DNA from 2 places in the Secundilactobacillus muriivasis genome. Region 2 is predicted to be linked to the other one. Evidence: predicted binding sites of a transcription regulator. Region 2 holds the regulator's gene; the other holds the start of a gene.
What was found. Region 2 encodes LexA, which represses DNA repair genes until DNA is damaged. Its sites were predicted from a motif close to CNAACANNTGTTNG; they were not measured.

Region 1 (3,395 bases), on a different contig from region 2:
CGTCCAGTGCAACCCAGCCGTTGGCGCCGCTGCTGAACCGGCCTGTTTGGCGTATACGGTTTGGTAACGTTCTGGGTCATCAAGCTTTTCCTTGATGTATGGTGGTAATGGCGTCTCACCAAGCTTCTCCAAAATTTCCATAAAAATACCGTCATAGTGGAATTCGATCATCCGACCGCCATGTTCTAGCTCCTTGGTCACCGTTGCAGTCAACGCACCGTCGTCACCAAAGGTAACCGTTTGGCCAACGCGAATCCGCTTAGCAGGTTTCATCAAGGTTTCCCATTCATCACCTTGCGTGTTATGAAGTAATAAAACTTCAACGTGGCCACCGGTCTCTGGCTTCACGCCGTAAATTCGAGCGGGCATGACCCGTGAGTCGTTCATTACAACGGCATCGCCGGGGTTGAGGTGATCAATGATGTTATAAAAATGTTGATCTTCCAGCTCGCCAGTTTCATGATCCATGACCAATAATCGAGACGCATCTCGTTTTTCAATTGGCGTCTGGGCAATTAACTCGTGTGGTAAATCGTAATCAAAATCTTCAGTTGTTAGTGTCATGTTAGTGTGGATCCTTTCCGTTATTCATAGGTGTTAGGCCGAGGTGCTCATACGCTAATGGTGTGACCATTCGACCACGAGCAGTTCGTTTAATAAACCCTTTTTGCAACAAGAATGGTTCATACATTTCTGCAACGGTATCGGTTTCTTCACCGATGTTGGCCGCTAGGGTACTCAAGCCAACTGGCCCACCGTTATAGAATCTGATCATCGTTTCCAATAGCTTCACGTCAGTTTGATCAAGGCCCTCATCGTCAACGCGCAGCATCGTTAGCGCGTGTTGCACAATGGTCTTATCAATTGCATCGTGCTCTGGTGAAACCTGTGCAAAATCCCGGATTCGTTTCAGCAACCGGTTTGCAATTCGGGGCGTTCCCCGTGAACGCCGCGCGATTTCGTGTGCGCCTTCCGTATCGATTGCGGACTGTAAAATTCGAGCGGAGCGATCAACAATTTGTTCTAGTTCGTCAACATCGTAGTAGGCCATATGACCAACGATGCCAAACCGATCACGCAACGGTGCCGAAAGCAGTCCGGCTCGCGTGGTTGCGCCAATTAAGGTAAATGGCGGTAACGGAAAATGAATCGGGTGAGCAGTTGGTCCCTGCCCCACCACGATATCAACGTAAAAATCTTCCATCGCCGAATAAAGCATTTCTTCCACCACTTTGGGTAAGCGGTGAATTTCATCAATAAATAAAACGTCGCCGGGATTCAGCTCGTTTAGCAACGCCACCAAATCACCCGTTTTTTCAATGGCCGGGCCACTGGTCGTCTTCAACCCCACTTGCATCTCAGACGCGATGATCATCGCTAACGTGGTCTTCCCAAGGCCAGGTGGTCCGTATAACAAGACGTGGTCTAACGCTTCTTCACGTTGTTTAGCAGCCTGAATATACACCGTTAACTCCTGTTTGAGCGCCCGTTGTCCGATATACTGACTCAGCGTAGATGGCCGTAACGATTGTTCAATTGAGGCTTCGTTTTCATCCTGTGATTCACCGGTCACTAACCGTTCATCATCTACCATCAACAAGCCTCCATTCTACTTTGTTAATAATGATAACGCTGAACTGAGGTAAACGTCAGTCGTTTCCCCCGGTTGTTCAGCGAGTACTTTTTCAACCTTTTTAACGTCGCGGTCTCGATAACCTAGTGCGGCTAATGCTGCCATCGCTTCGTTCAACGCCTTATTCTCGCCATCACCGCCGTTAACGGTCGCCGTCTGGAATAGATCCGTTTCTGCAAAGTCTTCCAGTTTATCACGCAGGTCCAGCACAATTTGTTGGGCCGTTTTCTTCCCGATTCCTGGAAACTTCGTCAGATAACTGACATCATTGCCGCTAATCGCGTTCACAATGGCTTGCTGATCGCCATTCGCCAAAATCGCCAACGCACTCTTGGCGCCGATGCCAGAAACTGCCAGTAACTTTTCAAATAACTGTTTTTCCTTTAACGTGTTAAACCCATACAAAATCTGGGCGCTATCGCTAATTGATTGGTGGACATATACCCGAACATCGTCTGAGCCAACCTCAAACCGAAACGGATTGCCAACCCGAACTAAATAGCCCACGCCGTGAACGTCCACAACGATGTAGGTCGGTTGAATATCAACGATTTTACCTTCTAAATACTGATACATGCTGTCGCCACTCCAGTTCTCTAAACGTATGTTTGCCTAAAAATTGTACCACGAATTGGGGCGAAATCACAGAGCGTTTCCCGAAACGCTTTGAGGGTGGTATGTAAGGGGACTAGGGTAATGCCCCTGGGCTTGGGGGCGTTACCCTAGTCCCCTTACATGCAACCCTCAGTTTCGGGAAACGCGTTTCGGCGCGGAAACCGTAAGACACCAAACTGTAATCCCCTTATTCGTAAAAGGAACCCCTGATGGCTAATCCAATTTGCGCCGAAAATCAGCCGCTTCAGCCACTAATTCGATAACTGTTCACCTCAACCACTGGTTCAGAAACCCCAACCCACCAACAAACAAAACGCCCCCCTAATTTCCTAGGAGGACGCCGAAAATTCAATTATAAAACCCAACTCAATCAGTCATCATCATGTTCCGGCAGTGGCTTATGCGGCTTCAACTGATCCGGCTTAATCGCCAACGCACCAATCCCAGCGAAGATACCAAAGTAATAAGTTAAGATCCGCCAAAGTAACATGGCGAGCACCAACTTGCTGGAGTTGGTAATGTAACTGCCAAACAGCACCGTGAAACTATACTCGGCCCCACCGGCACACCCAGGAATTGGGAAGATTGAAATTACCATCACGATCAACACGTGTAAACAGGTAATCATCACAATATTGGCCTGCGTGTACCCTAACGACAACATGATGAAATACGGTACCAGGTAGTACGCCATCAATTGTAAGAATGTCACTAAAGCAACTTTCAACAAGAGCTTTCGCTGACCCAGCAGTTGGACACTCTCCTCATAAAACAAGTCGATCTTCGTATCCAAGCGGGTCAGCATGTCGTTCATCCGTTCCGCTTTACCAAACCACCGCATGGGACTCAAAATCACACGCACGGCTTTTTTGGTAAATTGCGGCCAAAACATGACCAACAGTAACCCGATAATCACCCCGAAGTGGATCAAGAACCCAAACACCACGAATAGTGATAGGTAGCTCATTTTGCTGACCATATAATGGAACCCAATAACCAACGCAATGATAAAGTTGATCACGATCATAGCCTGATACACAATGAATTTCATCAACAAAACTGAGCTTGCCCGACCACCATCGATGCCACTTTGAAGCATCGCAATCAGTTGCGCCGGTTGCCCACCGGATGAAAATGGTGTAATGCC
Region 2 (3,395 bases):
TTGTACTAACTGGAATCAAGCATGACCAGCGGCAGTATCTGGATCGCGGTTAGTTGCATGTTTTAGTAAATCAGTCAGTATTAAAGCTCGTCATCGCTTAATTAGGCGGTTTCGGGCTTTTTTATTTGACTTAATCGTGTTGATTTATTGCAAAACAAATCAAAAATATCGATATTCAATAATTGATTATCGAAAAACGATATGATATAGTTGAGCTATTAAAAGAGGAGGCGTAGGGGATTATGCCGAAAATGTTAAAGTTTGGGGTTAATGTGTTATCGTTTTTGATGTATCTGGCGCTTTTTGGCTTAGTTTTGGGGTTAGTGGTACCAATTGGATTTTTGATCGATGGTTTTGGCAGTAACGTTGCGAAAAGTATTGTAACGGATAGTGAGTATCTAGTGGTTTTGCATCATACACACGTTTCAAGCAGCGCAATCGCTAATTTTCCAAGCGGCGTGTACGGGGTGTTAATGGCAGTTGGGTCAGCGTTGAGCGTTATTGCCGGTCTGATGATGGTTTGGGCAGGTCTTCAGTTGTTGGGGAACCTGGTTAAAAAACAATATTTTGTTAGTGACAACGTGAAACAACTGAAACGAATCGTGATCGCACAAGTGATTGCGGTGTTTAGTGATGGATTTGTCGCAACCGCCAACCAGTTAATTAAAACGGATCTTCATCGGGTCAATAGTACGTATCCGGTTGATTGGAATGATCCGTTGCAGGATTTGGTCATGCTTGTTATTATCGGCTTAGTTTATTATATTTATCAACGAGCAGTGGCGCTGAAAGAAGAATCAGAATTGATCATCTAGAAGGAAAGTGATTGGGCGATGATACAAGTTGAATTGAACGTGATGATGGCCAAACGGAATATGACGACGGGCCGGCTTGCCAAATTAGTCGGGATTACACCCGCTAATATTTCGATTTTAAAGAATGGGAAGGCAAAAGCAATTCGATTTAGTACGTTAGCGAAAATTTGTGAAGTCCTTGATTGCCAACCAGGTGATCTGATCCGGTACGTTGCGGATGGGCCAGCTACTACGGATCAGGATGATTAACCGTTGTTTGTTCATGTGACAAAAAGCCCCACAAACGTTGTTGATGACGTTTGTGGGGCTTTTGAAAGCAATAAAAAAGTCGCGAGTCGCGACTTCTTAAGCGATATCATCCCGATAAAGACCAATCACCTTACCTAAAATGGTAACCTGATTCAAGATAATGGGCGCCATGGTGTCATTTTCCGGTTGTAGCCGGTAGTAATGATCTTCCTTATAGAATCGTTTGCAAGTCGCTTCATTATCTTCGGTCATGGCAATAACGATTTCACCGTTCTCAGCAGTGTGCTGCTTTTTAACGATGACCTTGTCACCAGTCAAAATGCCGGCGTTGATCATACTTTCACCACGGATGGTCAGCATGAACAACTCGTTAGCTTCTTCAACTAAGCCATCAGGAACGGGGAAGTAATCAACGGCTTCTTGAACCGCTAAAATGGGTTCGCCGGCGGTAACCGTCCCTAAAACCGGAATCTTAGTTGGCGTTGTAACGATGCCCAACGTTTCAGTACCAAGTGGTGTTACCTCTAGTGCGCGAGGCTTAGTAGGATCCTTAATGAGGTATCCTTTTTTAGCCAATCGCGCAATGTGGCCGTGAACGGTTGAGGTTGAACTAAGACCAACGGCTTCGCCGATTTCCCGAACGGTTGGCGGATAGCCATGAGCCTGAGTCTGGTCATAGATATATTGCAAAATCGCAAGTTGTTTTGAATCTGATGCTTTTGTCATGGATTCACCTCGACGATGGTTGATTTATAGCCCCATCATAGCATAGGTTGCTCAAAATTTCAAACACCTGTTCGGGTTGATTCGTTGTTCTTTTGGGTGTAATCTGCTAAAATGTGATTTGCAAATGAGGAGTGATAAAAATGGCAGATGCTGAGATGCAAAAATTAATTAAGCGAATTAACGAACTGGCCCATAAAGCTAAGGCTGAAGGCTTGTCTGAATTAGAAGAGATTGAACGCAAGGATTTACGCCACCGTTATTTGGAAAAATTCCGGGAGAGTTTCCGGAGTCAAATTGAAATGGTTCAGGTGTTCGATAAGGCGGGGAAAGAAATTACCCCTAAAAAGGTTCAAGATGTTCAACGAAAAAAGGGCTTGCGTGATTAGTCTTTTTGAATGATTCCGTCAGATTACCTTTTCATTTACCGTGGAATTGTGTAATATTGTTTAATGGAAGTTAGAAAAAAGGAGGCACATCCGCTTGTCAACACCAATTTGGATCTTAATCGTGATTGTTGCGTTGCTGGCCGGTTTAGCGCTGGGCTTTTTTGGTGCCCGTCGGTACATGGAAAAGTACATCCGTGAAAACCCACCAATTAACGAAGATCAATTACGCCTGATGATGATGCAGATGGGACAACGCCCATCTGAAAAGAAGCTTCATCAGATGATGAACAGTATGCGGCAACAAACACCAGACAAAAAATAGTCGGTGTGCGGTGCGGGAGACGCTCGAGTAATCGGGGGTCTCTTTTTTGTGCAGAGAGTGGAGAAGGGCGGTTAGAGCGCGGAGCGTAAGGGTAACCCAACAGAAAGTCGTGAGTTTTCGGCTTTCTGTTGGGTTACCCTTACGTGCAGCGCTCTGCCCTTCGGAACTCGTTTAGGCTCGAGGACAGCAACGAGCATGAAAGAATGCTGAGGCGGATATATATATATACAGACTGAACGCCATGCCACCAGAACTCGATTCGTTCAAAGCTACCCAACGCCTTTTATTAGACATCTTCACCAATTGTGTTAATATTGTAACGTTTCTGTGTTTTTGAACGGTTAAAAGCCACGATGACAAGGGAGGGACATCATGAGCATTTTTAAGAAACTTGGCTGGTACTTTCGGGCTGAGTGGCGAACTTATTTATTCGGGCTACTGGGGCTGTTGCTAACAGCCCTGTTTGCCATTATTCCGCCGCGAGTCATTGGGGTCGTTGTGGATTTGATCCACGATCAACGCTTAACGAGTCAGTCATTAATTTGGAATCTGAGTCTATTGTTGATTGCGGGTTTTGGTCAGTACGGTTCACGATATATGTGGCGGACCGCCATTTGGGGTGCAGCCGCTAAATTGGAACAAACGTTGCGACAACGCTTATTTGGTCATTACATGCAATTGGATCAATCTTTTTATCAGCGGTACCGAACCGGGGATTTGATGGCTCGGGCAACTAATGACCTTCAGGCGATTCAGCGGGTGGCCGGTGGCGGTATTTTACAATTTGCGGATTCCATTATTACGGGTGGGACGACGTTGATTGCGATGATGACGTTGATCAATTGGCGGTTGACGTTGATTGCTGTTCTGCCATTTCCGTTGTTAGCGGTCATGGCG

Region 1: the regulator LexA is predicted to act here: its motif matches at 2,231-2,244, upstream of ruvA (Holliday junction branch migration protein RuvA).

What each region holds. Positions count from the first base shown of each region.
Region 1 is NZ_BAABMI010000003.1:87,211-90,605, reverse strand. Features, by position in the region: gene queA (tRNA preQ1(34) S-adenosylmethionine ribosyltransferase-isomerase QueA) at 1-564, opposite strand, end outside; gene ruvB (Holliday junction branch migration DNA helicase RuvB) at 566-1,594, opposite strand; gene ruvA (Holliday junction branch migration protein RuvA) at 1,610-2,209, opposite strand; gene ACYVR3_RS00540 (lysylphosphatidylglycerol synthase transmembrane domain-containing protein) at 2,619-3,395, opposite strand, start outside.
Region 2 is NZ_BAABMI010000065.1:22,160-25,554, reverse strand. Features, by position in the region: partial or broken gene ACYVR3_RS13770 (hydroxymethylglutaryl-CoA synthase) at 1-53, shown strand, start outside; gene ACYVR3_RS13765 (DUF2975 domain-containing protein) at 243-815, shown strand; gene ACYVR3_RS13760 (helix-turn-helix domain-containing protein) at 834-1,064, shown strand; gene lexA (transcriptional repressor LexA) at 1,161-1,790, opposite strand; gene ACYVR3_RS13750 (DUF896 domain-containing protein) at 1,931-2,176, shown strand; gene ACYVR3_RS13745 (YneF family protein) at 2,271-2,498, shown strand; gene ACYVR3_RS13740 (ABC transporter ATP-binding protein) at 2,871-3,395, shown strand, end outside.